3 regions of the Blautia sp. MCC269 genome follow, and region 3 is predicted to be linked to each of the others. Evidence: predicted binding sites of a transcription regulator. Region 3 holds the regulator's gene; each other region holds the start of a gene.
The links. The regulator NrdR, encoded in region 3, represses ribonucleotide reductase genes. The targets are predictions, from matches to a motif close to CACAANATNTTGTG.
Positions count from the first base shown of each region.

Region 1: nrdD (anaerobic ribonucleoside-triphosphate reductase) is a predicted target of NrdR. The motif match lies at 5,584-5,597, and genes of this name have one in related genera.
Region 2: GPK88_RS17960 (ribonucleoside triphosphate reductase) is a predicted target of NrdR. The motif match lies at 6,099-6,112, and genes of this name have one in related genera.

Region 1 covers NZ_WQQE01000010.1:140,572-151,439, reverse strand. Annotated here, with positions in the region: gene GPK88_RS04140 (amino acid ABC transporter permease) at 1-257, shown strand, start outside; gene GPK88_RS04135 (amino acid ABC transporter ATP-binding protein) at 244-987, shown strand; gene nagB (glucosamine-6-phosphate deaminase) at 1,147-1,890, shown strand; gene nagA (N-acetylglucosamine-6-phosphate deacetylase) at 1,919-3,022, shown strand; gene GPK88_RS04120 (CBS domain-containing protein) at 3,144-3,569, opposite strand; gene asnA (aspartate--ammonia ligase) at 3,618-4,628, opposite strand; gene GPK88_RS04110 (hypothetical protein) at 4,891-5,439, shown strand; gene nrdD (anaerobic ribonucleoside-triphosphate reductase) at 5,615-7,750, shown strand; gene GPK88_RS04100 (carbamate kinase) at 7,912-8,844, opposite strand; gene GPK88_RS04095 (COG1470 family protein) at 9,418-10,868, shown strand, end outside.
Region 2 covers NZ_WQQE01000105.1:7,836-18,703, forward strand. Annotated here, with positions in the region: gene GPK88_RS17940 (ABC transporter ATP-binding protein) at 1-264, opposite strand, end outside; gene GPK88_RS17945 (sensor histidine kinase) at 483-1,499, opposite strand; gene GPK88_RS17950 (response regulator transcription factor) at 1,507-2,178, opposite strand; gene GPK88_RS17955 (ACT domain-containing protein) at 2,175-2,639, opposite strand; gene GPK88_RS17960 (ribonucleoside triphosphate reductase) at 3,575-5,947, opposite strand; gene hflX (GTPase HflX) at 6,162-7,397, opposite strand; gene GPK88_RS17970 (tetratricopeptide repeat protein) at 7,399-8,457, opposite strand; gene glmM (phosphoglucosamine mutase) at 8,466-9,812, opposite strand; gene GPK88_RS17980 (nucleotidyltransferase family protein) at 9,827-10,744, opposite strand; gene prfA (peptide chain release factor 1) at 10,819-10,868, opposite strand, start outside.
Region 3 covers NZ_WQQE01000021.1:157,810-168,677, reverse strand. Annotated here, with positions in the region: gene pap (polyphosphate:AMP phosphotransferase) at 1-1,029, shown strand, start outside; gene sigG (RNA polymerase sporulation sigma factor SigG) at 1,095-1,874, opposite strand; gene GPK88_RS07690 (YlmC/YmxH family sporulation protein) at 1,988-2,242, opposite strand; gene nrdR (transcriptional regulator NrdR) at 2,382-2,831, shown strand; gene gdhA (NADP-specific glutamate dehydrogenase) at 3,022-4,356, opposite strand; gene GPK88_RS07675 (aminotransferase class I/II-fold pyridoxal phosphate-dependent enzyme) at 4,578-5,795, shown strand; gene GPK88_RS07670 (citrate/2-methylcitrate synthase) at 5,976-7,337, shown strand; gene GPK88_RS07665 (patatin-like phospholipase family protein) at 7,353-8,219, shown strand; gene GPK88_RS07660 (YqeG family HAD IIIA-type phosphatase) at 8,230-8,736, shown strand; gene GPK88_RS07655 (shikimate kinase) at 8,733-9,242, shown strand; gene efp (elongation factor P) at 9,329-9,886, shown strand; gene GPK88_RS07645 (response regulator transcription factor) at 9,933-10,868, opposite strand, start outside.

The DNA of each region.
Region 1 (10,868 bases), on a different contig from region 3:
TCATTCTTCCTCAGGCTGTCAAAAACATTCTTCCGGCTCTTGGAAACGAGTTGATTGTACTTTTGAAAGAGACATCTATCAGTGGTTATATTGGACTTATGGATCTGACCCGTGGCGGTGATATTATCCGAAGCCAGACCTACAGTGCGCTGTTCCCACTGCTTGCAGTAGCTGCAATCTATCTTATAATTGTTTGTTTCCTCACCTATCTGGTAGGAAGACTTGAGAGGAGGCTGAGAACCAATGAGCGTAAGTAATGAAGTACTTCTGGATGTGCAGGGCCTTCAGAAAGCCTATGGCAGCAATCAGGTCCTCAACGGAATTACCACACAGATCCGCCGTGGCGAAGTGGTGGCCATTATCGGACCATCCGGCTGTGGCAAATCTACATTCCTCCGTTCCCTGAACCTTCTTGAGGAACCAACCGGAGGAAAAATTCTCTTTGAGGGAACCGACATTACAGATCCGAAGGTGGATATCAACCGTCACCGTCAGAAGATCGGAATGGTATTCCAGCAGTTTAACCTGTTTCCGCATAAGACTGTAAAAGAGAACATCATGCTTGCACCGGTAACCCTGAAGCTGATGAGTAAAGAAGAAGCAGAGAAAACCGCTCTGGAGCTTCTCAAACGTGTCGGTCTTCCGGACAAAGCGGATTCCTATCCGGATATGCTTTCCGGTGGCCAGAAGCAGCGTATTGCCATTGCGAGATCTCTTGCCATGAATCCGGATGTGATGCTGTTTGATGAGCCCACATCCGCACTTGACCCGGAGATGGTCGGAGAGGTTCTGGAACTGATGCAGGAGCTTGCAAAATCCGGCATGACTATGGTTGTGGTAACCCATGAGATGGGATTTGCCCGCGAGGTGGCAACCAGAGTTCTTTTCATTGATGAGGGAAAGATACAGGAGGAGAATTCCCCGAAAGAATTTTTTGCAAATCCGAAGAATAAACGACTTCAGGAATTCCTTTCAAAAACATTATAAATCTGAATTATACTGAACTGATATTTTCCATATTCTGTACAAAAATGCAGGAGGAAAATATCAGTTTTTTTGTGGTATGACAGCTTCTGAAATGGAAAGTGTGTTATAATAATCAGAGAAAAAAGGGTTTTACAGCAAAAAACTAAGGGGGAAAAAACTATGACTATTTACACAGGAAAAGATTATCAGGATGTAAGCAGAAAAGCAGCCAATATCATGTCTGCACAGATTATTATGAAACCGGATGCGGTTCTCGGACTTGCTACCGGTTCCACACCGGTGGGCATGTATGCACAGCTGGTGGAGTGGTACAAAAAAGGAGATCTGGATTTTTCAAAAGTGACAAGTGTGAATCTGGATGAATATAAGGGACTTTCCGGTGACAATGACCAGAGTTACCGTTATTTTATGAATCAGAATCTCTTTGACCATGTAAATATTGACAAGGAGAGAACCTTTGTGCCTGACGGGCTGGAAGAGGACAGTGATAAGGCGTGTGCACAGTATAATGAAATCATCCGGAAAACCGGCGGTGTGGACATGCAGCTTCTTGGTATTGGCGGAAACGGTCACATCGGATTTAATGAACCGGGAGCGGCTTTTGAGAAAGAAACCCATTGTGTGGATCTGACGGAAAGTACAATCAAAGCCAACGCAAGATTTTTTGAAAGCATGGATGAGGTTCCGAAACAGGCCTACACTATGGGAATCAAGAACATTATGGCAGCAAAAAAAATCCTCCTTATGGCAACGGGAACTTCCAAGGCAGAAGCCCTGTACAATTCCCTGTACGGACCGATCACACCGAATGTTCCGGCATCTATTCTGCAGCTTCATCCGGATCTCACGGTTGTGGCAGATGAGGATGCACTGAGCCTGATCCGTGAAAAAGGACTTTTATAGAGGAAGCGCAGAGAGGGGCAAAAAAGTTATGATTATCCGAAATGGAAATGTTTTTCAGGAAGATGGCAGCTTCCGGAAAATGGATCTTTATGTGAAAGACGGGAAACTTGTATCCGGTGAGGCGGAAGTTTCTGATAAAGAAGAAATTGACGCTTCCGGACTGAAAATCTTGCCGGGACTTGTGGACATTCACAGCCATGGTGCGGTCGGACATGATTTTTCAGACGCAGATGCGGCCGGCCTGAAAAAAATTCTCCAGTATGAAAAAGTTCACGGAGTTACTTCCTACTGTCCTACATCTATGACACTTCCCATGGATGCGCTGATCCGGATTTTTGCGTCCGCAACAGAAGTGGAGCAGGATGAGAGTTGTGCCAGAATTGTGGGTCTGAATATGGAGGGACCGTTCCTAGATCCTGCAAAAAAGGGCGCACATGTGGAGGAATACATCCGCAAACCGGACATTGAATTTTTCCGGGAATGCCAGAACGCTTCCGGTGGAAGGATAAAGGTTGTGACTGTGGCTCCGAATATGGAAGGAGCAGAGGAGTTTATTGAAACGTTTAAAGATGATGTGGTGATTTCCATAGGCCATACAGGTGCGGATTATGATTGCGCCGCAAAAGCCATGGAAAAGGGTGCTCATCATGTAACCCATCTGTACAATGCCATGAATCCGCTGGGACACCGTGCGCCTGGAGTGATCGCAGCAGCGGCAGATGATCCGCTGTGTATGGTGGAGATGATCGGAGATGGAATTCATATTCATCCGGCAGTAGTAAGAAATACATTCCGGATGTTCGGGGAAGAACGGATTGTACTGATCAGCGATTCCATGATGGCGGCAGGAATGGAAAACGGTGTTTATGAGCTGGGCGGCCAGAAGGTGATTATGAATAACCGGAAGGCGGTTCTTGAGGATGGCACCATTGCCGGTTCCGCAACCAATCTCTATGAATGTATGCAGTGCGTGATCGCAATGGGTGTGCCGGAGCGTACGGCGATTTTTGCGGCCACCAGAAATCCTGCAAAGAGCATTGGCATCTATGGAGAGGTGGGCTCTCTTGTGCCTGGAAAACGGGCGGATATGGTACTTGCAGATGAGAAGCTGAATATTGTGAGGGTGATCTGATCGAATCAGATAAAGAAGGACAGAGAATAAGGCTCCGGTTCCCGGGAAAGCAGAATGAGAATATTCGCTTTATCCCGGGAACCGGAGCCTTGTTTTTGTTTTTTGGGGCTGGTAGCTGAGTTTATTCTTCAGCAGCGCCCTGTGCGGCTTTCATTTCGTTGTAACAGTATTTGATGATGGATTTTCTGGTTATGATTCCGATAAAGGCTCCCTGGTCATCCACAACTGGCACGAAGTTCTGATTGATGGCGCGGTCCAGGAGATCTTCCATATTGGAATCTGCGTGGACCGGTTTATAGGTGGCACGGCGTGGAATTGCCATGATGGGAACGCCCTCTGTTTCCTTGATATCGTGAATGTCTGCCCGGCGCATGCCCCAGAGAAGGTCGCCCTCTGAGATGGTGCCGAGATATTTGCCGTCCATGGTGAGAATGGGAATACAGGAGTACTTGCGGTGCTCCATTTTTTCAAGGGTCTGGCGAAGGGTCTCATCTTCGAAGATGTAGGCGACTTCGCTTTTGGGAATCAGAAAAAACAGAATGTTCACGTTATTACCTCATTTCCGCAAAAATTATAAATAAATCTGCAAGATGTTTTAGAGAAGCTGAAGTCCGTGTGCCTCTGCAGCATCTGTGATTTCTTTTGGCCAGAGAGATACATGTACTTCTCCGATGTGTGCTTTACGCAGGAAGAACATACAGATTCTGGACTGTCCGATACCGCCACCGATGGTGTACGGAAGTTCTTTGTTCAGGATGGCTTTCTGGAAAGGAAGCTCTCTTCTGTCATCGCAGCCTGCCTCGGTAAGCTGGCGGTCAAGTGCGTCCTCGTCAACACGGATTCCCATGGAGGAAAGTTCAAGTGCAATGTCAAGTACCGGATAGTACACAAGGATATCGCCGTTCAGTTCCCAGTCATCGTAGTCCGGGGCACGTCCGTCGTGGCGCTCTCCGTTTGTGAGGGTTTTTCCGACTTTCATAAGGAATACGGCACCTTTTTCACGGACGATCTTGTATTCACGTTCCTTCGGTGTGCAGTCCGGATACATGTCAAGAAGCTCCTGTGTTGTGATGAAGAAGATGTCTTTCGGAAGGATTTCTTCGATGTAGTCGTACTGTACAGCCATGTATTTCTCAGTTTTACGAAGGACACTGTAGATGGTGCGTACGGTCTCCTTGAGAGTCTCCATGGAGCGCTCTTCCTTGGAGATGATTTTTTCCCAGTCCCACTGGTCTACGTAAACAGAGTGGATATTGTCCAGATCTTCATCGCGGCGGATCGCTACCATATCTGTGTAGAGGCCTTCACCGTGAGAAAAACCGTATTTTTTCAGAGCGTAGCGTTTCCATTTCGCAAGGGAGTGTACGATCTCGGCGTTGCTGCCTTCGATAGCCTTGATATCAAAGCTTACCGGGCGCTCTACACCATTAAGGTTATCGTTAAGGCCGGATTCCGGTGCTACAAATGTTGGAGCGGATACTCGGAGAAGGTTGAGCTTCTGGGAGAGTGTCTGCTGGAAGAAATCTTTTACTGTTTTGATCGCAATCTGTGTGTCATGGAGGTTCAGGTCTGCATGATAGGTTGCGGGGATTGTGATTGTGTTCATTATCGCTTCCTCCTGATGATTTTTTGGCTTGTTGCTCTGTGGGGTATTATAGCAGAAAATGGCCAGGGTGGCAATATAAGGAGGTGTGAAGTCCGGGCCCTGGAGCGGGAAAAATACTGGGTATTGAGAGCATGATATGATATACTGAATGTAAATTGTGGAATGATCGCATTCAGGGACATGCAGCAGGACGAAATGGGAATGTCCGATTGATAAAAATAAATGTAAATGTCCGTTTTAACGGACAGAATGGAGGGAGTTTATGGCAGGTGAGAAGTGTCAGGTTTGTGGCGGCAGGGTTGTAAATGGCAGGTGTTCACTGTGCGGGATGCCTTACAGAAATGATGAAGTACTTTACCATCTTAATGAGCCCCGTGAGGTACATTACAGACATGCTTCCGCCAAAGTGCGGGATATGATGCGACAATATGGACAGACCGTTGATAAAACAGCACAGCGCAGCGGCCGGGTGAAGCAGAGTACGAATATGGGGCGGAATACGAATGCAGGCCGCAATATGAATACGGGACGGAATGCAGGAGTGAACCGGAATCCAGGCGGAAACCGAAATATAGGAAATACAGGAAATGCAGCTGCAACTGTGAAAAAGACCGCACCGGCAGGTAGTACCGTGTATAAAACAACGGCGAACAGAAATCGTACAGAAGTTTTAAATCAGGGGAAAAAGCAGCAGAACGAAGGCCGGAAAAGAAACAGTATAAGCTGGATCATATGGCTTATAGTGGCATTGGTCGCCCTGCTTCCCGAGATATGGGATTTCATCGCAGAATGGTTCCAAATGAATTTGTAAGAATATTTCCGCAGTGAGATCATGCAGTGCTAAAAGTCTGTATTTTTTTGTATACAGAAATATCCCTTTTCTTTTCCTCCCAGCTGTGGTATACTCATGCCTAGCACAATATATAGAGAAAAATCAAGATATAGGTAGAGATAGTACTATATATAGTATTTGGGAGAGATGAGCCATGTTATATGTAATTAAGAAAGACGGAACAAGAGAGGAGTTTAATCCTCAGAAAATCGTGGCTGCCGTGAACAAATCAGCAGAGCGTATTCTTTATACTTTTTCCGATGAGGAGAAGGATTTTATCTGCCGTTTTGCCCAGGAGCATGCGGATTCCCTTGGGAAAAATGAGATCGAGATCCAGGAGATGCACAACATCGTAGAGGGAGCGCTGGAGCGTGTAAATCCTGCAGTTGCCAAGAGCTACCGCGATTACCGGAATTACAAGCTGGATTTCATTCACATGATGGATGATGTTTACACCAAGAGCCAGGCTATCCGTTACATCGGTGATAAGAGCAATGCCAATACGGACAGTGCGCTTGTTGCAACCAAGAGAAGCTTGATCTTCAATGAGCTGAACAAAGAGCTTTACCGGAAGTTCTTTATGAACCGTAATGAACTTCAAGCATGTAAGGACGGTTACATTTACATTCATGATCAGTCTGCACGTCTGGATACTATGAACTGTTGTCTGTTTGATGTGGCAGCTGTTTTAAGCGGCGGTTTTGAGATGGGGAATGTCTGGTATAATGAGCCGAAGACCCTGGATACAGCCTTTGATGTGATGGGCGATATCATCCTCAGCACAGCAGCGCAGCAGTACGGTGGTTTTACCGTTCCTGAAGTTGATAAGATCCTGGCACCGTATGCGAAGAAGAGTTACGATAAATATATTTCCGAATTTCTGAAATACTCTGATGAGAGCTGGAGCGGCCGCGAGGAACGTGCGATCGAGTATGCCCTTGACAAAGTCCGCAGGGATTATGACCAGGGATGGCAGGGAATTGAATACAAGTTGAATACGGTTGGTTCTTCCAGAGGTGATTATCCGTTTGTTACAGTAACACTTGGTCTTGGAACCGAGCAGTTTGAGAAGATGTGTACGGTTTCTCTTCTTGAAGTGCATCAGGGAGGCCAGGGAAAAGCCGGACATAAAAAACCGGTACTGTTCCCGAAGATCGTATTCCTTTATGACAAAGAGATCCACGGCCCTGGAAAGTGCTGTGAGGATATTTTTGAGGCTGGTGTGGAGTGCTCCTCCAAGACCATGTATCCGGACTGGCTGTCCATGTCCGGCGCAGGCTATATCTCCAGCATGTACAAGAAATACAAAAAAGTCATCAGCCCGATGGGATGCCGTGCTTTCTTAAGCCCGTGGTATGAGCGTGGTGGCATGGAACCGGCAGATGAGAATGATACGCCTGTTTTTGTGGGCCGTTTTAACATCGGTGCGGTAAGCCTTCATCTTCCGATGATCCTTGCCAAGGCCAGAGCGGAGAGCAGAGATTTCTATGAAGTTCTGGATTTCTATCTGGAAATGATCCGTAATCTGCATATCCGTACGTATGAGTATCTGGGACAGATGCGTGCGTCTACCAACCCTCTTGCGTACTGTGAGGGTGGTTTCTACGGCGGACATCTGAAACCAAATGAAAAGATCGGCAAGATCCTGAAGCCGATGACTGCTTCCTTTGGTATCACAGCACTCAACGAGCTGCAGGAGCTTTACAATGGAAAATCCATTGCAGAGGATGGTGCTTTTGCCCTGGAAGTTCTGAAATATATCAATGACAAGGTAAATCAGTATAAGAAGGAAGACGGTTACCTTTACGCAATCTACGGAACGCCGGCAGAGAGTCTCTGTGGCCTGCAGGTAGAGCAGTTCCGTAAGATGTACGGAATTATTGAAGGGGTTTCTGACAGACCATATGTAAGCAACAGTTTCCACTGTCATGTAACAGAGGACGTAACCCCAATCGAGAAACAGGATCTGGAGGGACGTTTCTGGGAGCTTTGCAATGGTGGTAAGATCCAGTATGTACGTTATCCCATCGGCTACAATAAAGAAGCCATCCGTACACTGATCCGCAGAGCCATGGATCTGGGATATTATGAGGGCGTGAACCTTTCTCTTGCATACTGTGACGACTGTGGTCATGAGGAGCTGGAAATGGATGTGTGCCCGGTCTGCGGTTCCAGAAACCTGACGAAGATCGACCGTATGAACGGATATCTTTCCTACAGCCGTGTTCATGGGGACACCCGTCTGAATGAGGCGAAGATGGCGGAGATCGCTGAGCGAAAATCCATGTAAAATATAGGCCGGACAGATTGGCTGAGGTAGAGCTATTTACACAGATATGGCATTATGCTGTATCTGTGTTTTTTTGCGCCGATTTCCGGCATAAAAAATATCCCGCAGAACTGCCGGTAGATTCAGCAGTTTTCTGCGGGATATTGTTATGGGAAAGTGTATTATTTAATGATGGTTCCTGTCTTCTCACAGTATCCGTCTTTGGCGTGAGCCATATCGGTGATGATGGTACGGCGTCCGGTGCCTTTTTCAACGAAGGAAACACCTGCTTCAATCTTCGGAAGCATGGAGCCTGCCGCAAACTGATTGTCTGCGATGTATTTCTTCGCATCTTCTGTGGAGATGGTATCCAGATAAGATTCCTGATCGGTGTTGTGGTTAAGGCTTACCTTCTCAACACTTGTAAGAATCATCAGGGTATCTGCATTCAGTTCCTCTGCAAGAAGTCCTGCTGCACGGTCCTTTTCGATGATGGCGCTGGCACCGTTCAGCTGGGTACCCTGCTCAAGAACCGGGATTCCGCCACCGCCTGCTGCGATAACGATCTGCTCTGCCTGGGAAAGAACCTTCACGGTCTCGATCTCCACGATCTTCTGTGGCTTCGGTGCTGCAAGGATTCTTCTGTACTGTCCTTCCCCTACTTTTGTGACGAAGTTTCCTTTTTCTTCCTCGGCTTCTGCTTCTTCTGCATTCAGGACACGACCGATGATCTTCTCCGGTTCGGAAAATGCTTCATCATATGGATCAATGACAACCTGTGTGAGAATGGTGCTGACAGGTTTATAGATTCCTCTGGAAATAAGTTCCGCACGAATGGCGTTCTGAAGGTCATAGCCGATATAACCCTGGCTCATGGCAGAACATACGGACATTGGTGCAAATGTATAATCAGGATGTGCCTTGCCGAATTCATTCATTGCGGTGTGGATCATCCCTACCTGCGGACCGTTGCTGTGGGAGATTACCACGCGGGTTCCCTCTTCAACCAGGTCTGCGATTGCCTTGGCTGCAAGTCGGGCGGCTGTTTTCTGCTCAGGAAGTGTGGTACCAAGTGCTCGGTGGCCTAATGCAACTACTACGGTTTTTTCGCTCATAGGAAATACCTCATTTCTCTTTAAAATTGGTTACTGTTCAATAGTAACGAGTATTATATTTTATTATAAAAGACCTATGTTGGAAATGCAATAGAATTTTAGATGAATATGGTTTACAGATAGTTGTCAGGCCGTGAATTTTCAGACAAGGAAAAACCGCCTGATTCGGTCAGGCGGTTCATTTCCTACTATTTTTTGAGGGGGGAGATAGAGAGTGGTTTTTCATCTATCCAAGACCTATTATATAGAGGAAATATGTTTAAATTATGTCGGCAATCTAAAAGAAATCGAAAATTTATAAAGAAAGTTTAAACAAACTTTATAATTTTTATATCTGGTTGCGCCCATTTGAGGAATGTGCTACATTGAAAGAGTCTAATTTCCGCGCTCTGCGGAATGTATTCACGCATCAGTTCGATGCAGAAATCCTTTTTTTATTGATAAATATTGTTTTTCTGACGGTTATGCACCGTTTTGCCGGGGAGGGATGCCTTTGTCTGTGGAAAAGTAAGCTTCTGTTAAATGTGAATGTGTAAAAGATAATGCCATAGCAGGCAGAAATGGAGAATTGTGATGAAAAACAGAATATGGAAACAGATAAGGAGAACTTCAATTGCAGCTGCAGCTGCGGGAACTGTACTGGTGGGAAATATTCAGCCGGGAACCGTTTTGGCATCTGCATTTCAGTCAGGGCCGAACCCGAAAGTGGAGCAGAGTTGTTTCTGGACAGACAGAGAGAAGGGAATGGCAGAGCTGGATATCCGGATCACGGGATTAAAGGACTGGATAATGGAAAGAAGGATTTCGGACGGCAATGAGAACCTGCCGGAAATAACAGAATCGGAAAATAAGCAGGAAATGGAGGAAGAAGATGAGTACATGGAGGAGCTGGCATCCGGGAAAACAGTATACGAAGAGAATGAAACGCAGGAGGAAGAGAGTGAGGGCTCACAGGAGGGAACGACGTCCGGAGGAGAAGATGTAGAGAATGAAAGCTCTGCCATGATACTGGAAAACGAAGAAGTCACGGAAGAGGATCAAAATCCGGAAGAAACGGAGGAAATGCCAGAAGAAGAATCGGAAGAGGAATCCGGGGAAAACAAAAATCCTGACGTGGAACCGGAACCAGTGACCTGCGTGGTGTATGTCTCGGAATATTTTTCCCCGGAAACAACATCACTTCCGGAAAATGTACAGACACAGCAGATACCGGTGAAAAATCAGAAAGGCGAAGATACGGAAATCACAAAACTGGTATATAAGATAGAAACGGAAAATTTCCATGAGGAATCTATTTTGCTGCAGATTCCGCTGTCTCTGCGGGAAGAATACAGATATCCGGTGGAAGAAACCAGTTATCTGCTGGTGCAGGATGAACCGCTGCAGAAAGACTGTGATGGTGCGGGAACAGCTCTTCTGGTGAAAGAAAACGGAAGTACTCAGATTCTTGCGGAAGGAATTTCTCCAATTCTTACTGTGGAAGCTGCAAAAGCAGATATGACACTTTCTGTAACTTCCGAGACAGAAGAAATGAAAGCCGGAAAAACCATCCGTTATCGGGTAGATCTTGCGAATACAGGGGCTCTGGATCTTGAGAATATCCGGATGACCAGCAGTTTTTCCTGCCCGAAGATTACGCAGCAGTGGGAAGAAGCACAGGGACTTACCGGAAAAGGCTCCAGGGCGGAAGTGACAGAGTTGAAAGCCGGTGAACAGAGGAGTTTTTATATTCTGGCACCGCTTTTAAATGAACAGGAAAAGGATCTGGAGCATAAAGTGGAAGCAGGGGCAAAAGTGAAAGGCCGTCCGGAGGAAACTATCTTTCGGAAGGCGGAGGTGGTCAGTCCGCTGCAGTCTTTGAAGGCGGATTTTTCCGTAAAGAAAACAGCAGACCGGGAAAGCGCAGCTCCAGGAGAAACCGTGACGTATCAGATCTGTATCATAAATACAGGGGAAAAAACACTGCATTCGGTTGTTGGAACAGAACGTTTTCAGGCAGAGGGAATTGAAGCACAGTTTGTGGA
Region 2 (10,868 bases), on a different contig from region 3:
GTTTTTCCGACGAAATGCGGAAATCTCTTTTTCTGTCAGGTGGGTGATGCTTTTTCCTTCCAAAAGAACTTCACCGGATGTGGGGCGATCCAGGGCTGCCAGAATGTTCAGAAGCGTTGTTTTTCCGGAACCGGACTCTCCCATGATCGCCACATATTCCCCTTCTTCCACCGAAAAAGTCACATTGGAAAGTGCCTGTACTTTGTTTCCGCCGAAGCGGGTGCTGTATATCTTTTTTACATTTGTTACTTCCAGTAATGCCATATGCCAATTCCTTTCTTATCTGTATTTACAGCGTTCCAGGGATTCGTACATTCATGGTATCATTCATGTTCTAAAGAACTGCACTCAATGTAATAATTATTTGGAACGCTACTTTATGTTTTCAGTATAAGAAAATTCTCCGGCGGCTGCCATCGAAGTGGCTTACATTTTGCGGGGGAAGCTTACATTTATGTAAGGTTGGCTTCTGCAAAAAAATTTCAATACATATCCAGCTCTTTTTTCCACAGGCTCAACCGGACTTCCGTGCCTTTATCCACCTGGGAATCCACAGTGATCTCATGGCCCAGCTTTTTCAGGATCTTCCGGCTTAAATACAGGCCGATCCCGGTGGCCCGGTTGTCCTCCCGGCCGTTAACTCCTGTGTAGCCTTTTTCGAAGATCCGTGGAAGGTCTTCTGCCTGGATTCCGATGCCGGTGTCTGCGATGACAAGGATTGCCGGTGCTGTATTCGATGTCCGTTTTCCACGCTCATCCTCCAGCCAGATTTCAATACTGCCCGTTCTTGTATATTTCAACGCATTGGAAAGAATCTGTCCGATAACAAAACCGAGCCATTTTTCATCAGTGAGAACGGTCGCATCCGTCCCCTCATAGGACAATGAGAGCTTTTTTGCCACAAAGATCCCTGCATATTTATGGATCTGTTCCCGGATGATCCGATCCAGAGAGCACCGGGCAAGCTTCAGGTCTGCGGACATGTCTTCTGTTCGAAGGTACCCTAGAACCATCTCCACATACTGTTCAATGCGAAAAAGCTGCGCCAGGGATTCCCGGTTCCGCTCCGGTTCCTCCTGAAGTAACAGCCGCAGGGCAAAGATCGGCGTCTTAATCTGATGCGCCCACATGGTATAGTAATCCGTCATCTCCTCCAGGGAACGCTGCCGGTCTGTTTCCGCGCCCATCCGCATTTCATCCAGCCTGCGGATGATCTCCCGGTAAACAAGTTCCACCTCATCGGTGGTCTCATCCAGACGATCCAGATTGACCTCCGGAGCTTTTTCCACCAGGCAGAGTGTCTGCACCTTCTGTCTGTAGCGGACATACCCATATAAAAAAGCGGCAGCTCCTGCTCCCAGCCACAGAACTGCCATATAGATCACTGCCTCAGCAGGAAGCTGATACAGGCAGACCACTGCTGCCGATGCGGCTACCGCAAAAACAAAGGCAATGAGAAAAATTTTTGTCTGTTTCAAATATGCGCGTAATAATTCCATAAAAACCTCACACCATGTAGCCCAAACCTTTTCGCGTGATAATAAAATCCACAAGGCCTGCTGCCTCCAGCTTTTTGCGAAGGCGTGTAATGTTTACAGTCAGGGTGTTGTCGTCCACAAAGCTGTCACTTTCCCACAGTTTGGTCATAATGGCATCTCTGGATACCGGTCTGCCTGCCTGGGAAAAAAGCAACTCCAGAATACGCAGTTCATTTCTGGTCAGTTCCAGCTCCACCCCGTTCCAGGTCAGCGTAGCCCCGGAAAGGTTGAGCACTGCTCCTTTATGTTCCAGTACATTTCCCGGATTTCCAAAGGAATAGGTCCTGCGGAGGATTGCCTGAATCTTGGCTACCAGTACATCCATGTCAAAAGGCTTGGCGATAAAATCATCTGCTCCACGGCTCATGGCCATGACCATGTTCATATTGTCGGCTGCGGAGGAGATGAAGATCACCGGCACCTGAGAGACTTTTCGGATCTCCTCGCACCAGTGGAAGCCGTTATAAAACGGAAGTTTCAGATCCAGAAGAACAAGCTGAGGATCTTTCCCCGCAAATTCCTGCAGTACATTGGAAAAATCCTCAGCCAGAAAAACTTCATATCCCCAGGAACTGAGATGTTTTTTCAGAAGATTCGCGATTGTTTCGTCATCTTCTACAATAAAAATGCGATACTTCATTCCTGTTCGTCCTTTTTGTGTTTACGCTTCTTCCATCCATCCGGATCTACCAGGCGGTTCAGAACCTTGAAGCCATTGTTACGGAGAACGCTCTCTGCAACCAGAAGATCCTCACAGTGCATGATCGCTACCGGGACTTTCAGGCCTCTGTGGAAGAAGGTGTAGATGTAATGAAGGTTTACGTTGCTGTCGCCCATGACACTTAAAAGTTTGTCCAGGCCGCCAATCTCATCCTGAAGATCCACCAGGATGGCCTGGGTGATACGGGTCATGTATCCGTTTTCTGCCATGATCTGATCTGCTTTTTCAGGATCATCGCATACCATACGGAAGTTTGCGAATTCCGGTGCGTCGAAGCAGCCGAAGCCGTAGATGTCGATCTGATTCTCTGCAAGAATCTTTGTAACTTTCTGAAGACTGCCTGGGGTGTTTTCTACGAAGACGATGTTCTGTTTTACCATAATAATGTTTTCCTCTTTTCTTGTTATTCTTTTCTTATTATTCTTTTGTTATTTTCTTGTTTATTTTAGCATGAAATTTGTGGGAAGTGAATCCCCTCCCGGGGTGGGGCATTTCGCATGTGGCGGGTTTCCTTTCCAGGGGAGCATTTTGCATGCGACAGATATATCGCCTTCCGGCGGGAGCATTTCGCATGCGGCAGGTATATCGCCTTCCAGCGGGAGCATTTTGCATGCGGCAGGTGTATCTCCTTCCGGCGGGAGCATTTTGCATGCGGCAGGTGCGAGGAGGGGAAGCATTCATAGTTGCGAAGGCCATACTCCCCTCCTCGCGCTCCACCCCTCCCGGCCACGCCGCTGTTCTGCGTTGTGGAATGTGTTGCTTTGCTGGCGGGGCGATGGATTTTACGGTGTTGGATATTGTAGGCTATGCCGATATAGATGAATGCACTACGCTATAACCCGCGGTTTATTTTTATCGATTTGAGCAAAAAACAGGGAACAGGCCCGCTACGCGGGCCGCTTTCCCGTCCGCCCTCATCCATCGGCTCAGCCTGACGGCTTCGACACCCTGGAGTACATCGCCCTACCAATAACGTAGCACATTCCACAACGTACGCCTCAAAATGCGTGCCCAGAAAGGGGGAGCGCGAGGGGGAAAAACGGGCTTCGCAACTCTGAGTGCTTTCCCCCTCGCAAATTTCCGCCGGGAAACAATTCCCGTATCTCCCCACGCTGTATCACAGCGATATATACACATTCATACGTTAAAGCGTAACGCTTTTAATCGCTAAATTTCAGATATAAGTATACCATCCCGACAAGAAATGTCAACCACCTTTCCCAAAAACAAAAATAACATATAAAAAAGCCGAACGCACATCCAACAGACATGCGTCCAGCTATACATTTTTTACTTGCAGTTATTTTGAAAAAACTCAATCCAGCTCTTCATCCACATACTTCTGTATATTAGAAGCATTCACATACTTCTTAACCTGTGCCCCGTCAGTGATCACAAGTGTAGGTGCCTGACGGATTCCATACTGCTTGACAAGTTCAGGATTCTGCTCGGCATCGATGATCTCCAGTTCTTCGCCTTCCAGCATTTTCTTTGCCATACGGCAGTTTGGACATGTGCTGGTTGTAAAGAGATATTTATGAGATGCCACCGGCTGGATCTCAACCTCGTCACCTTTCATAGTCATCATGCTGGTATGGACTTTTTTCAGCTGGGAATGGGTAACATCATAGAGAGTACGGTTCTTGTACTCCTGGGTCTTACCATCATTCCAGTTCTGTACCGGACGGTAGTATCCGGTGATACGGCTGTAAACCTCGGCCTTCTTTCCACATTTCGGGCAGGTGAAATGCTCGCCGCTGATGTAGCCATGCTCCTGACATACGGAATAGGTCGGAGAAATGGTGTAATACGGCAGACGATAATTCTCTGCGATCTTACGTACCAGAGACGCTGCTGCCTTCCAGTCCGGAAGTTTCTCACCCAGGAATGCGTGGAATACGGTTCCGGATGTATACAGAGTCTGCAGATCATCCTGAATATCCAGTGCGTCAAAAATATCCGCGGTATAATCAACAGGCAGATGAGAGCTGTTTGTATAATACGGGGTGTCGCCCTCTTTTCCTGCTGTTTTGATATCCGGATAACGACTTCTGTCGTGTTTGGCAAGACGGTATGCAGTGGACTCTGCAGGTGTTGCCTCCAGGTTGAAAAGCTCTCCCGGATACTGCTCCTGATAGTCGGAAAGACGGTTTCTCATATGCTCCAGAACCTCTTTTGTAAACTTCTGGGTTTCCGGATCTGTCATGTCTTTTTTCAGCCAGCAGGCATTTAAGCCCGCTTCGTTCATTCCCACAAGACCGATGGTGGAAAAATGATTGTCAAAGCTTCCAAGATATCTCTTCGTGTACGGATACAGTCCCTCCTCCAGAAGCCTGCTGATCACATCTCTCTTGATGTGAAGAGATCTTGCGGAGATATCCATCATGTGGTCCAGGCGCTGATAAAATTCCTTCGGCGTTCTGGAAAGGTATGCGATACGCGGCATATTGATGGTAACAACGCCTACAGAGCCTGTGCTCTCACCGGAGCCAAAGAATCCACCACTCTTTTTGCGGAGCTCACGGAGATCCAGACGGAGACGGCAGCACATGCTGCGGATGTCGCTTGGCTTCATATCACTGTTGATATAATTGGAAAAATACGGAGTACCGTACTTGGAAGTCATCTCAAAGAGAAGACGGTTGTTCTCGGTATCAGACCAGTCGAATTCCTTTGTGATGGAGTAGGTCGGGATCGGATACTGGAATCCACGTCCGTTGGCATCTCCCTCGATCATGGTCTCAATAAATGCCTTGTTGACCATATCCATTTCTTTCTTACAGTCCTTATATTTGAAATCCATGTCCTTGCCGCCTACGATAGCCGGAAGCTCTGCAAGGTCGTCCGGAACGGTCCAGTCCAGTGTAATGTTGGAAAATGGTGCCTGAGTGCCCCAACGGCTTGGAGTATTTACGCCATATACAAAGGACTCAATACATTTCTTAACCTCCGGATAGGAAAGGTTGTCTGCCTTTACAAAAGGTGCCAGATAAGTATCAAAGGATGAAAATGCCTGTGCGCCCGCCCACTCGTTCTGCATGATACCCAGGAAATTAACCATCTGGTTGCAGAGTACACTTAAATGCTTTGCAGGTGCAGAAGTGATCTTACCCTCAATACCACCAAGTCCCTCTCGGATCAGCTGCTTCAGGGACCAGCCTGCACAGTAACCGGTCAGCATGGACAGATCATGGATATGGATATCTGCATTTCTGTGTGCATCTGCGATCTCGTTGTCGTAAATCTCAGACAGCCAGTAGTTTGCGGTAACTGCTCCGGAGTTGCTTAAGATCAGACCTCCTACAGAATAAGTAACCGTTGAGTTCTCCTTTACACGCCAGTCCTCAACCTTTACATAGCTGTTTACGATCTCTTTATAGTCAAGGATGGTGGATTTCATATTGCGTATCTTCTCACGCTGCTTACGATAAAGGATATACGCCTTGGCAACATCAGAATATCCGGCCTGGATCAGTACGTTCTCCACACTGTCCTGGATATCCTCAACAGAAATCCGGTTGTTCTCGATCTTATTCTGAAAATCCGCTGTAACACGAAGTCCCAGAAGATCGATCATATCCGAACTGTAATTCTTACCCTTGGCATCAAATGCCTTATCAATTGCCGCGGTGATCTTCCCCATTTTAAATTCGTCTAATTCACCGTCTCTTTTTACTACCTGAAACATAAGAAAATGCCTCCCTCATGCATTTATTTATAAGCGGATATTCCATTCCGCCTCACTTGCCTGCTTACGAACACACTCCGTTTCACGATCTGTGTTCAAAGCGCTGTAGGCTTATTGTATCAGACACGCCTCTTTGCGTCAACATAAAAAGTACCATATATAGTGCCCGTTTTGTTCACGGTACTATATATGGTACTGAGTAGATATTTTAACATTATGTGACTTTCGGATAGATTTCCCGCGGAACTCTTGCTTTTACAGCAATCCCTCCTTCGGTATACTCTTCCGAAAGAAGCTGTCCATACTCACGGATCAGCTGGATCTGACCGGCCTCTGAATATGGAAAAAGCCGCTCCATATAGATCTGTCCCTCTGCCAGGATTTCAGAAAGAAGCTGTTTAAATTCTCCAAGTCCCTCTCCTGTCCGTGCGGAAATCTTCAGCGTATGGTCTGCACGGAGATCCCGGAGGCTCTCCCCGGAGACACGGTCCTGCTTGTTAAAAAGCGTGATCGTTTTTTTCCCAAGGGCGCCCAGCTCTTTCAGGGTCTCATATACGATATGCATCTGCATCTCCGCCTGAGGATTGGATGCATCTACCACATGAATGATATAATCCGCATATTTGGCTTCTTCCAGGGTACTCTTGAAGGCTTCTACCAGATTATGTGGAAGTTTTCGGATAAATCCTACGGTATCCGTGAGAAGAAGTTGCTGCCCGTCATCCAGTGTAAGAAGACGTGTGGTAGGATCCAGTGTGGCAAAAAGCTTATCCTCCGAAAGCACCGACGCACCGGTCAGAGTATTCAGAAGCGTGGATTTTCCGGCATTTGTGTAACCGACGATAGCCGCAGTCTTCAGATTGCCTACCGCTCTTCTGGAACGGATCAGCTCCCTGTGTTTCTCCACCTGAGAAAGTTCCTGCTTCAGTGCGGAGATCCGGTTTCGGATCAGACGGCGGTCTGTCTCCAGTTTCTTCTCACCGGGACCTCTCGTTCCGATTCCTCCTCCAAGTCGTGAAAGGGAAGAACGAAGTCCCACAAGACGTGCGGAACGGTAACGGAGCTGTGCAAGCTCTACCTGGATCTTACCTTCGCTTGTGACGGCACGCTTCGCAAAAATATCAAGGATCAGCAATGTACGGTCCATGACTTTGCATTCCAGTTCCCTCTCCAGATTGTTCATCTGTGCAGGAGAAAGCTCATCGTCACAGATCACACCATTGGCATTCAAAGCATAGAGAAGACCTTTTACCTCCTCGATCTTGCCTTTTCCGATATAGGTACCGGGATGTACTGCCTCACGGTTCTGGATGATCCTGCCAGCAACGGCCGCACCGGCTGTAGCCGCAAGCTCCCCAAGTTCATCCAGGGATTCCTCCATGTCATCCCCCAGATTCGCCTGGACACCGATCAGGATGACACGGTCCTGTATTTCCTCAAAATATTCCATATCAGCCCTCCGAAGACGTTCTGGTTTTCAGGAAAGCCAGCTCTTTTTTTGCGGCGGAATCTTCCGGGAACATATCAATATATTCCTGCGCCTTGGTCAGTGCAGTGGCAAAATCCAGTTTTTTCTCATAGGCTACGATCTCGTTGAACAGAAGGCTCTGCATCTCGTCTGTGGTAGCAGTAGGAAGGCCTTTTGTAATATTATCAAGAGCGGAATCATAATCCCCGTTCCGGATATCACACAGTGCCAGGCCGTTATATCCCTTGGCGGAATCTCCCACTGCGGAAATATACTGTTTGTACATTGCCTGGGCATTTTCCACATCGTCCTGGGCCAGATATACCATTCCCATGAGAAGAAGGGCATCTGTATTATCCTTTTTGGATGCTTCCAGGAGCTCTTTTTTTGCATTGGTGTAGTCTTCCATATAGTAGTAGACACGGCCTCTGTCACAGTGCTCCTGGGCGTCCTTGGCCTCAGAAGAAAGAGCTGCCTCCAGATATCTGGTTCCGTCTGCTTCCATATCTTTATCCAGGTATGCCTCATAAATCTGGATCGCCATATCATAGGTGGCATCCTCTCCGTAAGCCTGTTTGAAGTTAGACGCAGCTTCCTCGTAGGAATCCATAGCAAGAGCAACTTTTCCGGTGAGGAAATAACTGCTTGCATCCATGGAAAAATCTTCTCCAAGTGTCTGGCAGTCTGCCATGGCGTCCTCATACTTGCCCCATTTCAGTTCTGCGGTAGCACGGTAGGACAGGATATCTTTGCGGAGGTTTTTGCTCACATTATCGCAGTTCAGTGCCTCTGTAAAATTATTCACGGCATCCTCATATTTACCGAGACGCAGGCTTGCAATGCCTGCCCCACGGTAGGACTGTGCCAGTTTTACCCCGTTCTGGATGGAACTCTGGTACTCCTCCAGGGCATACTTGTAGCTTCCCTGGGAAAGATCTTTTCCGGCCTGCTCGTATGTTTTTGTTTTTTCACTGCCGCAGCCGCCCAGAAGCAAAGCTCCTGTAACGGCTGCAAGAATCAATACGGTCTTTGTATTTTTCATGGAATTCCTTATTCTACAACAAGCCCTTCGGCTTCCATCACATCAACAACACTGTCTACATATTTATGGCAGAGTTCATCGGTTCCTGCTTCTACCATAACACGGATCAGCGGCTCTGTACCGCTCTCACGTACCAGGATACGGCCATCATCGCCAAGTGCCTCTGCTGCAGCTTCGATGGATGCTTTTACCTTCTCATTTTCCAGTGCTGTTTTCTTGTCGGAAACACGCACATTGCGGAGAAGCTGCGGGTAAACCTTCATCTCCTTGGCAAGGTCGCAGAGTGTGGCTTTCTGGTCCACACATGCTTCCATAATCATCAGGGATGTGAGAATTCCGTCACCGGTAGCAGAATAACGGCTGAAAATAATATGTCCGGACTGCTCGCCACCAATGCTGTAATTGTTTTCCATCATGTTCTCGGCAACGTATTTGTCACCAACTGCAGTCTGCTCATAGTCGATGCCTTCCCGCTCCAGAGATTTGTAAAGACCAAGGTTGGACATAACGGTTGTTACAACGGTATTTCCGTTCAGCTGGCCTTTTTCTCTTAAGTATTTACCGCAGACATACATAATCTTGTCACCGTCAATGATGTTTCCACGGTGGTCTACGGCGATACAGCGGTCCGCGTCACCATCGTACGCAAAACCGATATCCAGGCCTTTATCTACCACAAACTGTCTCAGGACTTCAATGTGTGTGGAACCGCATCCACGGTTGATGTTGGTTCCGTTCGGCTCGTTATTGATTACGTAAGTTTTTGCACGAAGTGCGTCAAAAACACTCTTGGCAATAGCGGATGAACTTCCGTTGGAGCAGTCCAGTCCTACCTTGATATTCTTGAAATCGTGGCATGGGATAGAGATCAGATGTCCGATATAACGGTTTCTTCCGGATGCAAAATCCACAGTACAGCCGATATCTTCTCCGGTTGCCAGCGGAAGTTCCTCGATCTCACCATCCAGATAAGCCTCGATACGTGCTTCAATATCTGCGGAAATCTTCTGTCCGTTCTCATTGAGGACTTTGATTCCATTATCATTAAACGGATTATGGCTTGCGGAAATCATGATACCGCAGTCAAAATCTTCTGTACGTACCACATAGGACACACTTGGAGTTGTGGTTACATGAAGCAGATAAGCATCTGCTCCGGATGCGGTAAGTCCTGCCGCAAGGGCATACTCAAACATGTAACTGCTTCTTCTTGTATCCTTGCCGATCACGATCTTCGCCTTGTGATCTCTGCCGTAATACCAGCCAAGATAACGTCCCACGCGAAATGCATGATCTGCTGTAAGTTTTACATTTGCTTCACCACGAAAACCATCTGTTCCGAAATATTTACCCATAATGCTCTCCTTTATTACTGATACAGTCCTTCCGGATAAACGCCGTCATCTGTAAGTTTTTTGAATGCAGCCTGTACAGATGCCTTATCTTCCTGATAAGTAACACCAAACCACTCGTCCTTTGTCTCAAGAACATCTACGGCTGCTTTTCCGGAATGGATCAGCTGGTCGATAAGCTCTGGAAGAAGATATTCTTTTTTGATGTCTCCCTCTTTGATTCCACCAAGGAACTCAATGAAGCCTTTCTCAAGGATTTCCATAAATTCCGGTGTCAGTCCCCACATGTTCATGGAAACAAGGCTCTTGGTATCCAGTGCTTCTGCTGTACCGTCGTCATTTCTTGTTTCTGCGCCGTCTGCTGTCTTGAAGATGTTATGTGTCTCTGTAACGCCGACAAGCTTGCCGTCCTCAATGTGGCACACACCTCTTGTAACACTTCCGTTGTCGCTTAATGTATTTCCAAGGCGGAAACCTGCCATGCAGATGTGCATCGGGCCATCCTGTGGATGATCCTGTACAAGATAGTCGTGAACTTTTACGTAGGCTTCTTTTCCATAGTAGTCATCTGCATTGATAACAGCGAATGGCTCGGAAAGGACTTTCTTTGCTGCCAGTACGGCATGTCCGGTTCCCCATGGCTTGGTACGGTCTGCCGGTTTCTGGAAATCTCCCGGAAGATCATCGATCTCCTGGAATGCATAAGCAACCTCTGTAATCTTGGAGATACGGTCTCCGATCACTTTTTTGAACTCATCCTCAAGGTCTTTACGGATAATAAATACAACCTTGTTGAATCCTGCCTCCAGTGCATCATGGATAGAATAGTCCATAATGATCTCACCCTTCGGTCCTACCGGTGCAAGCTGCTTGATTCCTTTTCCAAAACGGCTTCCAATTCCTGCCGCCATGATTACCAGTGCTGTTTTTTTCATGTTTCGATTCCTCCTGATTTATTATGACTCCTGCTTCATTATAATTTATATAGTTCTTTATTTGTAATTAACGATTACTCCTGCTCATTGAGCTTGGTCAGCTTCACTGCCTGGTCTGCCGCGA
Region 3 (10,868 bases):
TTCTTTATGCAGATCGACCGGAAAGATCAGGAGAAACGTATGGGCATCCTTCTGGAAAGCAAAGATACCCGATGGAGAGTGAATGAATACGATCTCTGGCAGAATGATCACTACAAGAAATGCAGAAAAGTTTTTGACCAGTATATGCAGGATACCAACACTTCTTCTGCTCCGTGGTATATCGTAGATGCCAGTGACCGGAAATGGGCGGAATTACAGGTACTGGAAACCATGATCAGCAACATCGAGGTTGCCATGGAGAACAGCAAACATGCTGTGCCGATTCTCCAGAATGTTTTTCCTCTGGTGGAGATGCCGAAATTAAGCGAGATCCCTCTGGATGGAAAAGAAGTGGGAGACGAAGAGTACAAGGCAGAGCTTAAAGAACTCCAGGCGAAGCTCGGAAGCCTGCATAATCGGCTCTACCGCAAAAGAGTGCCGGTGATCATCACCTATGAAGGCTGGGATGCTGCCGGAAAAGGCGGAAATATCAAGAGGATCACGGAAGCTCTTGATCCCCGTGGTTTTGAGGTACATCCCATCGCCAGCCCGGAACCTCATGAAAAAGCCCGTCATTATCTGTGGCGTTTCTGGACAAGGTTGCCTAAAGATGGACACATTGCCATATTTGACCGGACCTGGTATGGAAGAGTGATGGTGGAAAGACTGGAAGGTTTTTGCAGTGAGAACGACTGGAGACGTGCATACAATGAGATCAATGAATTCGAGAAGGAACTTTCCGACTGGGGTGCTGTGATCGTGAAATTCTGGGTCCACATTGATAAAGATACCCAGCTTGCAAGATTTAATGACCGCCAGAGCAACCCGGAAAAACAGTGGAAGATCACAGACGAGGACTGGAGAAACCGCGAGAAATGGGATCAGTATGAAATGGCAGTAGATGAGATGCTGCAGAAAACCAGCACGGTTTATGCGCCATGGCATATTCTGGAATCGGTAGACAAGAAATATGCAAGGCTGAAAGCGCTTCGGATCGTGATTGAGGAAATTGAGAAAGCGTTGAAATAAAAGATAAAAACTGCGGCAGGATAATGGATATTCTGCCGCAGTTTTTGTTTGAAGATATTTATGAATCAATTTCTGAGATAATTTCGCATACTGTGAAGGGCATGTTTTTCCAGGCGGCTGACCTGGGCCTGGGAAATGCCGATCTCATCGGCCACTTCCATCTGGGTTTTTCCTTCGTAGAAGCGGAGATCAATAATGTGTCGTTCCCGTTCTCCCAGCCGGTTCATGGCGTCCCGGAGAGAAATATCTTCCACCCAGTTTTCCTCCCGGTTCTTTTTGTCGCTGATCTGATCCATGACATAGAGAGTATCTCCTCCTTCGGAATACACCGGCTCAAAAAGGCTCACCGGGCTCTGGATCGCATCCATGGCATAGACGATCATTTCCTTGTCAATGCCGATCTCATCAGCGATCTCCGCGATGGTAGGCTCTTTGAGATGCTGCCGCATATAGTTTTCCCTGGTGTAGATGGTTTTGTAGGCAATATCCCGCAGAGAGCGGCTGACCCGTATGCTGTTGTTATCCCGGAGATATCTTCGGATCTCACCGACGATCATAGGAACTGCATAGGTAGAAAACTTTACCTGAAGGGTGGTATCAAAATTATCGATTGCTTTGATCAGGCCGATACAGCCGATCTGAAAAAGGTCATCTGGATTTTCACTGCTGTTCTGAAAACGGCGGATCACGCTTAAAACAAGCCGCAGGTTGCCTTTGATGTACAATTCTCTGGCTTCTTCATCGCCAGCTTTGATTCTTTTGAAGAGCTCATCCTTTTCTTCCTGGTTGAGAACAGGAAGCGTTGAGGTATTTACTCCGCAGATTTCAACTTTATTCAGTGCCATCTTAGAATCCTCCTTGTCTTGTCAGTACATTAAGATGATTCTCAGAGGGCGGTTGAAATATACTTTTCCGGGGAAAATATAAAAAATAAAGGGCCTTGACAAATGTAGTCGGTTCAGTCTCCTCCCAGCCGTTTTTCATCACGGAAATCAACAAGGATGATATCTTCACCAATCTGGCGGATGCAGTCCCAGGGGATGATGCATTCACTTTCTCTTGAAAAACACCAGCAGAATTTCCCGGGTTCCGGCATGATCAGGGCTTTCAGCCGGGCGGTTTCACAGCAGAATTCCACATCAAGAGGACAGCCAAGGCTACGGCAGGTGTGGATATTGATCACTTCTTTCTGTTTCAGTTCGCAGATACGCATAAAATTCATCACCTGATATGATTTTATGGAAAATCTGTAAAATTTATGCAAGTCCGATTATTGACACATTATATGCATTTATTCTATAATAAAAACAAATTTAGTAATGATTTTTTGATCCGGAAAGGGGGAGAGTTCCGTGAGATGTCCGTTCTGTAACCAGGATAATACAAGAGTTGTAGATTCCAGACCTGTAGAGGATACCAATTCTATCCGCCGCCGCCGTCTCTGTGATGCCTGCGGAAAGCGTTTTACAACTTATGAGAAGGTGGAAACGATTCCACTGACTGTGATCAAGAAGGATCAGAACCGGGAGAGCTATAAACGTTCCAAGATCCAGGATGGTGTTCTTCGTGCCTGCTATAAACGCCCCATTCCCATTGAGAGAGTGGAAGAGATGATCGATTCCATAGAAGGGGATATTTTCCGGTCAGAAGATCGTGAGATCAGCAGCACCAAGATCGGAGAGATCGTCATGGAGCATCTGAAGGATCTGGATGCTGTGGCATATGTACGTTTTGCGTCTGTATACAGGGAATTTAAAGATGTCAGTACCTTTATGGACGAGCTGAAGAAACTGATCAACTAGAAAAATGAATGTTGAATATTTAAGACCGATTGTCAAAGGGCAGCCGGTCTTTTTTTGTACGATTTTTAATATGGATTTCAATTTATGAGTTATCACAGACAGTAAAGCAGGATATAAAAACAGGGACCGCATGGGAAAATTCCTCTGCGGTCCCTGTTATAACTTACGTTAATGATTCAGGAAACTTAAATTAAACAATACCCTGAGCTTTCATAGCGTCAACAACTTTTTCGAAGCCGGCGATGTTTGCACCTACAACATAGTTGTCTTCCATACCGTAACGTTTAGCAGCGTCATCAGCTTTGTGGAAGATGTCGATCATGATGTTGTGAAGTTTCTCATCAACCTCTTCTCTTGTCCAGGAAAGTCTCATGGAGTTCTGGCTCATCTCCAGTGCGGATGTGGCAACACCGCCAGCGTTTGCGGCTTTACCAGGCATGAAGAGAACACCGTTCTCCTGAAGGTATGTTGTTGCATCAAGAGTAGTAGGCATGTTAGCACCCTCAACGACATATTTGCAGCCGTTTGCAACCAGTGTTTTAGCTCCGTCAAGACCAAGCTCGTTCTGAGTAGCACATGGAAGATAGATATCACATTTGATGTTCCAGATGCCAAGTCCCTCTGTGTAAGTAGCACCCTCAACACGGTCAGCGTACTCTTTGATACGTCCACGTTTAACTTCTTTGATGTCTTTTACAACGTCAAGGTTGATTCCGTTCGGATCGTAGATATATCCGTTGGAGTCGTTCATTGCAACAACTTTGGCACCAAGCTGAGTAGCTTTCTCAACAGCGTAAATAGCTACGTTACCAGAACCTGTTACAACAATTGTTTTTCCTGCTACGGAGTCGTTGTGTGCTTTTGCGATCTCGTTGAGCATGTATACAACACCGTAACCAGTAGCCTCTGTACGGATCAGGGAACCGCCGAAGGAGAGGCCTTTACCTGTGAGGACACCCTCATAAAGACCACGGATTCTCTTGTACTGTCCGAAGAGATATCCGATCTCACGTCCGCCGACACCGATATCACCAGCCGGAACATCTGTATCTGCGCCGATATATTTGCAAAGCTCTGTCATAAAGCTCTGGCAGAATGCCATAACCTCTCTGTCAGATTTACCCTTAGGATCGAAGTTGGAGCCACCTTTTCCGCCACCGATCGGAAGGCCTGTAAGAGAGTTTTTGAAGATCTGCTCAAAGCCAAGGAATTTCAGGATACCCTGATTTACAGAAGGATGGAATCTTAAGCCGCCCTTGTATGGTCCGATAGCACTGTTGAACTGAACACGGTATCCTTTGTTAACCTGTACAGTTCCGTTGTCATCGATCCACGGTACTTTGAAGGAGATGATTCTCTCTGGCTCTACAAGACGCTCAAGAATGGAAAGCTTACGATACTCTTCCTCATTTTTGTCAATTACGACTTTAAGGGAATCGAGAACTTCCTTAACTGCCTGATGGAATTCTGGCTCGCCAGGATTCTGTGCTACAACTCTTTCATAAACTTCTTCTGTGTAAGACATTGTTGTTTCCTCCTCATCACATATTAAATTGCATTGAAAACTAAATTCGAGTGCTATTATACATTAACATGTTAAAAAAGGGAAGTGCTAAATTAAATTTTTTTAAATTTTTATTTCTTGCGTTGAAAGCCCAAATGTGAGAAGATATAGAAATAGATATTTTTTGACTATGAAATTAAAATGGTTAAATAATAGTGAAAATTAGAAGAGGAGTGGTTTTTATGAGAACATTCGGGAAATCATCAAAGCTTGACAACGTGCTGTACGATGTGCGCGGACCGGTTGTGGATGAGGCTGCCAGAATGGAAGAAGATGGAATGGAGATTCTGAAGCTGAATATCGGCAACCCGTATCCGTTTGGGTTTTCAGCACCTCAGGAAGTGATCCTGGATATGCTGAGTAATGTACGTACTTCCCAGGGATATTCCGATTCCAAGGGCATTTTTTCCGCAAGAAAGGCGATCATGCAGTATGCACAGCTTCGCGGGATCCCGGGAGTTACCATTAATGATATTTATACGGGAAATGGTGTCAGTGAGCTGATCAACCTTTGTATGCAGGCGCTGCTTGATAACGGGGATGAGATCCTGATCCCGGCTCCGGATTATCCGTTGTGGACAGCTACTGCAACTCTGGCAGGTGGAAATGTAGTTCATTATATCTGTGACGAACAGTCTGACTGGTATCCGGATATTGAGGATATCAAGAGCAAGATCACACCAAGGACCAAGGCGATCGTTATCATCAATCCTAATAACCCTACAGGTGCGGTATATCCGAAGGAAATCCTGGAGCAGATCGCGGACATTGCAAGAGAGCATGAGCTGATCATCTTTTCCGATGAGATCTATGACCGCCTTGTTATGGATGGATACAAACATACTTCCATCGCTTCTCTTGCACCGGACGTATTCTGCGTGACATTTTCAGGACTGTCAAAGTCTCATATGATCGCAGGTTTCCGTATCGGATGGATGATCTTAAGCGGAGCCAAGAACAAGGCCAAAGGTTATATAGAAGGAATCAACATGCTTTCTTCCATGCGCCTTTGCTCCAATGTTCCGGCACAGTCGATTGTACAGACTGCACTGGGCGGATATCAGAGTGTCAATGAGTATATCCAGCCAGGCGGACGTGTTTACGAGCAGAGAGATTTTATCTATAAGGCTCTGAATGATATTCCGGGAATTTCCGCTGTAAAGCCGCGTGCGGCATTTTACATATTCCCGAAGATCGATACCGAGAAATTCAATATCTATAATGATGAGCAGTTTGCCCTGGATTTCCTTCATGACAAGCAGGTTCTCATCGTTCCGGGTAAAGGCTTTAACTGGAACCAGCCGGATCATTTCCGTATTGTTTATCTGCCGGATATCCGTCAGCTGGATAAGGCAATGAAGAAGATGAAAGAGTTCTTTGCTACATATAAGCAGGTCTGATCACCAATACAAATATTTTCGGCATAGACCAAAACGGAAAAAAATGCTATAATCATATCTGAAATATCCCGGTCATCAGGGCCGGGATATATGAAATAAGACCAGAATTGCTTGAGAGGGGAATGAGGAGGGACCGTTATCGGACAGCAATAAAACAGAAATCGAAAGGGGAAATAACGGATGAGCAAATTCAACATGAAAGTGACACCTGAGATTGAGAAACTTACGCAGATCTGTCGTGAGAATGATAAACTGGATCTGTCTTTATATGGCAAGTACGATGTCAAGCGAGGTTTGCGTGACCTGAATGGAAAGGGTGTCCTTGCGGGACTTACCCAGATTTCCAATGTCCAGGCAACCAAGATCGTGGATGGGAAAGAGGTTCCCTGTGCAGGTAAGCTTTCTTACCGGGGATATGATATCAAGGATCTGACAAAAGGCTTCATCAATGACCGGCGTTTTGGTTTTGAGGAAGTAACCTATCTGCTTCTTTTCGGAAAACTTCCGAATCAGGAAGAACTGAATGAATTTTCCGGGATTCTTGCGAATCAGCGCCAGCTGCCGCGGAATTTTGTAAGGGATGTCATTATGAAGGCGCCATCCAGAGATATTATGAATGCTCTGTCAAGAAGTGTGCTGACACTTTATTCCTACGACAAAGATCCGGATAATATTGAACTGGAGAATGTGCTCCGTCAGTGTATTAATCTGATCAGTGTTTTTCCGCTGTTATCTGTTTATGCGTATCAGGCCTATAATCATTATGAGAAAGGTAAGAGCCTTTATATCCATCAGCCGAAGAAGGAACTTTCCACAGCAGAAAATATTCTACGCCTTTTAAGACCGGATAAGAAATACACGGCACTGGAGGCGGAGATTCTGGATATTGCCCTGATTCTTCACATGGAGCATGGCGGTGGTAACAACTCTACCTTTACTACACATGTGGTTTCTTCTTCCGGAACCGATACGTATTCCGCAATTGCGGCAGCCCTGGGTTCTCTGAAAGGCCCGAAACACGGTGGCGCCAACATCAAAGTTGTAAAAATGTTCAACGATATGCGTAAGCATGTGCATGATTACAGTGATGAAGAGGAAGTCAGTGTTTACCTTAAGAAACTTCTTCACAAAGAGGCCTTTGATAAACGTGGGCTGATCTATGGTATGGGACATGCGATCTATTCTGTTTCCGATCCACGTGCAGAAGTATTTAAGGGGTATGTGGAGCAGCTTGCAAGAGAAAAAGGCAGAATGAAGGATTATCAGCTGTATGCTACGGTAGAGCGCCTTGCGCCAAAGGTTATTGCAGAGGCGCGTAAGATCTATAAAGGTGTCAGTGCCAATGTGGACTTTTACAGTGGATTTGTTTACAGTATGCTGGATCTGCCCCTGGAACTCTACACACCGATGTTTGCCATTGCACGTATTGTAGGCTGGAGTGCACATCGTATGGAAGAGCTTATCAATGTGGATAAAATTATCCGTCCTGCATATAAGAATGTTCTTCCGGAAGCAGAGTATATTCCTCTTGGTGAGCGATAGGAAAGGCAATGGAAAATGACAGAATATAATGAGACAGCACTGGTACTGGAAGGCGGTGGAAACAGAGGTGTTTTTACTGCAGGAGTACTGGATTACCTGATGGAACAGAAAGTGGAATTCCCATATGTAGTGGGAGTATCAGCGGGCGCCTGCAATGCCATGGATTATGTATCCGGGCAGGTAGGGCGTACCAGAAGATGTATGATCGTGGAAAATAAGGAATACAGTTATATCAGCCTGAAAAATATTCTGGATAAGAAAAGTCTGTTTGACATGGATATGATCTTTGACAGGTATCCCAATGAGATTTTCCCATTTGATTTTGACGAGTATTTTAAATCGGACATTGAATGTGAGATGGTTGTGACGAACTGTCTTACAGGAGAAGCAGAGTATCTGTCCGAAAAGCAGGACAGACGGAGACTTATGGATATCTGCAGAGCGTCCAGCAGCATTCCGGGAATGAGCCCGATGGTAACGATAGACGGGCAGCTGTATCTGGATGGAGGGGCGGCAGATTCCATACCTCTTATCCATGCCATGAAAAAAGGCCACCGGAAAAATGTGGTCATTCTTACCAGAAATCAGGAATACCGTAAGAAAAAACCAGGTAAAAGCAAAGCCGTATATGTGGCTGCTTTTAAGAAGTATCCGAATCTTTTAAATACATTGCTCAACCGTTATCAGGTGTATAATAAGACCCTGGAACTGATTGAAAAATGGGAAAAAGAAGGTCATATTTTTGTGATCCGACCGGAAATCGAGACCGTTTCCCGTACGGAACAGAATGCGGAAGCATTAAGCGGATTTTACAAGCATGGGTATGAAGTAATGAAAGATCGTCTGGGTGAACTTTATGATTACCTGGAAAAAGAAAACTGAGGTGGAATAGATGTTCAGAAGTTTTTTTCCGGATGAATATCTGGATTCTGCGTATGTAATTGACTATGAGAAGCTTTACAGAGAAGGATACAGAGGGCTTCTTTTTGATATTGATAATACCATTGTCCCGCACGGCGCACCGGCAGATGAACGGGCAAGGAAACTGTTTGAAAAGCTGAGGGGGATCGGGTTTCGATACTGTTTTGTATCCAATAACCAGAAACCCCGCGTAGAGCCTTTTGCCAGGGCCGTAGAGGGAAATTTTATAGAAAATGCCCATAAACCGGCTGTGAAGAATTACAAAAAAGCCTGTCAGGTGATAGGAACAGAACCTGACCGGACGATTTTTGTAGGGGATCAGCTGTTTACGGATATTTACGGAGCGAAACGGGCGGGAATCCGCACGATTCTTGTGAAACCGATTCATCCAAAAGAGGAAATCCAGATTGTGCTGAAACGCTATCTGGAAAAAATAGTACTATATTTTTACCAAAAAGAGGAGGGGAAGAATTCATGAACCATATTGTAATTATCGGCTTTATGGGTTCAGGAAAGACACGAGTTGGAAAGAGGCTGGCGAAGGACCTGGGACTTCCGTTTATTGACGTGGACAGACTGATCGTGAAGAAAATGAACATGTCGGTAAAGGAGGTATTTGAACGCTTTGGAGAGCCGTTTTATCGTGCACTGGAGACAATGGCAGTTAAAGAGCTGTCTACAGATGGTGAGCGTAAGGTAATCTCTGTCAGCGCTGGACTGCCTCTGCAGGAGCAGAACCAGAAATATCTTCAGAATATGGGGACGATCATCTATCTGAAGGGATCTGCGGCAACACTGATCAAACGTCTGGAAGGAAGCAACAATCCAACACTGGAGGGAGCTGAGAACAAAGAGGACAAGATCAAGAAACTTCTCAAGCAGAGAGATCCTGTTTATGAGAAGTTTGCAGACATTAAAGTTGTCACAGGAGTGAAGCCTTTTGACGAACTGATTGCAGAAATTGAAGAAAAATTAAGGGCTTAAACAAAAAAACAGTTGAAAAATGACAAAAGGTATTATAGAATAATCCATAGCGAAAAAGAACCGCATATATTAAGGAGGAAATATTTATGATTTCAGCAGGTGATTTCAAAAATGGTATCACACTTGAAATTGATGGAAACGTATGTCAGATCGTTGAATTCCAGCATGTAAAACCAGGAAAAGGCGCAGCCTTTGTAAGAACAAAATACAAAAACATTATTACAGGATCTGTAGTGGAGAAATCTTTCCGTCCTACAGAGAAATTCCCGGCTGCACGTATTGAGCGTGTAGATATGCAGTATCTGTATCAGGATGGTGGTTTATACTACTTCATGAACACAGAGACATATGACCAGGTTGGTCTTACAGAGGAGCAGGTTGGCGATTCTCTGAAATTCGTTAAGGATAACGAGATGGTTAAGGTTTGCTCTCATAACGGCGAAGTATTCGCAATCGAGCCACCTCTTTTCGTAGAGCTTGAGGTTATTGAGACAGAGCCAGGATTCGCAGGAAATACAGCACAGGGTGCTACCAAACCGGCAACTGTTGAGACAGGTGCACAGGTTCAGGTTCCGCTGTTCGTAAACCAGGGCGACAAACTGAAAATCGATACAAGAACAGGAGAGTATCTCTCCCGTGTATAATGCGATACAATAAAAAAACCCGCGCAAGCGGGTTTTTTTAATACATTTAATCTTTTCTGAGATTTTTCAGAAACTGGCTGGGTGACATTCCTTCGTGGGATTTAAATACCCGGCTGAAATAAAAAGCATCGGAGAATCCTACCATTTCAGCCACATCTTTGGTGAGGATATCCGGGTTGTTCTGCATTAATGTCTTTGCCATTTTCAGGCGCAGTTCACTGATATATTTGCTGGGAGAGATCCCGAATTCTGATTTAAAAAGTGTGGAGATATATTTTTCATTGTAACCAAAAATATCCTGAAAGGATTTCGTTGTGATCTGCTGAGTGAAATTCCGGTCCAGATAGTTCCGTACCTGGCGTGCAAGAGAAGGGAGTTCTTCACCTGGTGTTTTGCTGTGGAAACCGCAGATCTTGTCAGTTTCATATTGAAGTTCCCGTTCCAGTTCTTCGTAAGAATAGCAGGTGGAAACGATCTCTGCAACATCAGGATAGACAATGTCCCTGTGGCAGTTCTGGATCACAGCAGAGATGTAGTACCTGAGATCAGCAGTCAGCTGGAATTGGGAGATATTTTTTCTGTTTTCCAGAGTGATCAGAGAATGGATCATATGGTAGAAACAATCCTGGTCAGAGCTGGAAGAAATCCCTGCACAAAGCTGCTTGACTTCCTGGGAAATAAGTATCTTCTGATCTGAAACGGAGCTGCAGATTTTTATGGAACTGCTTCCGAAACAGTTGTGGAACAGGGCAAAAAGGTATGTATCTTTGATAAGATCTGTTACAGAAGATCCGTCAGAGGCTCGTGCCAGGATAGTATTCAGCCAGATATCTGATTCCTGGTCTTCTGTGTTTGCGGATAATAAATGTTGGATCTTTTCTGCAAGGGATAAAAGATCCGGCTGATCGGAAGATGCATAGACCAGCGCATAAACCTGTTCGTTCTGGTGCCGTCCGTAGAGAAGATGAATGTAAACAGGGTA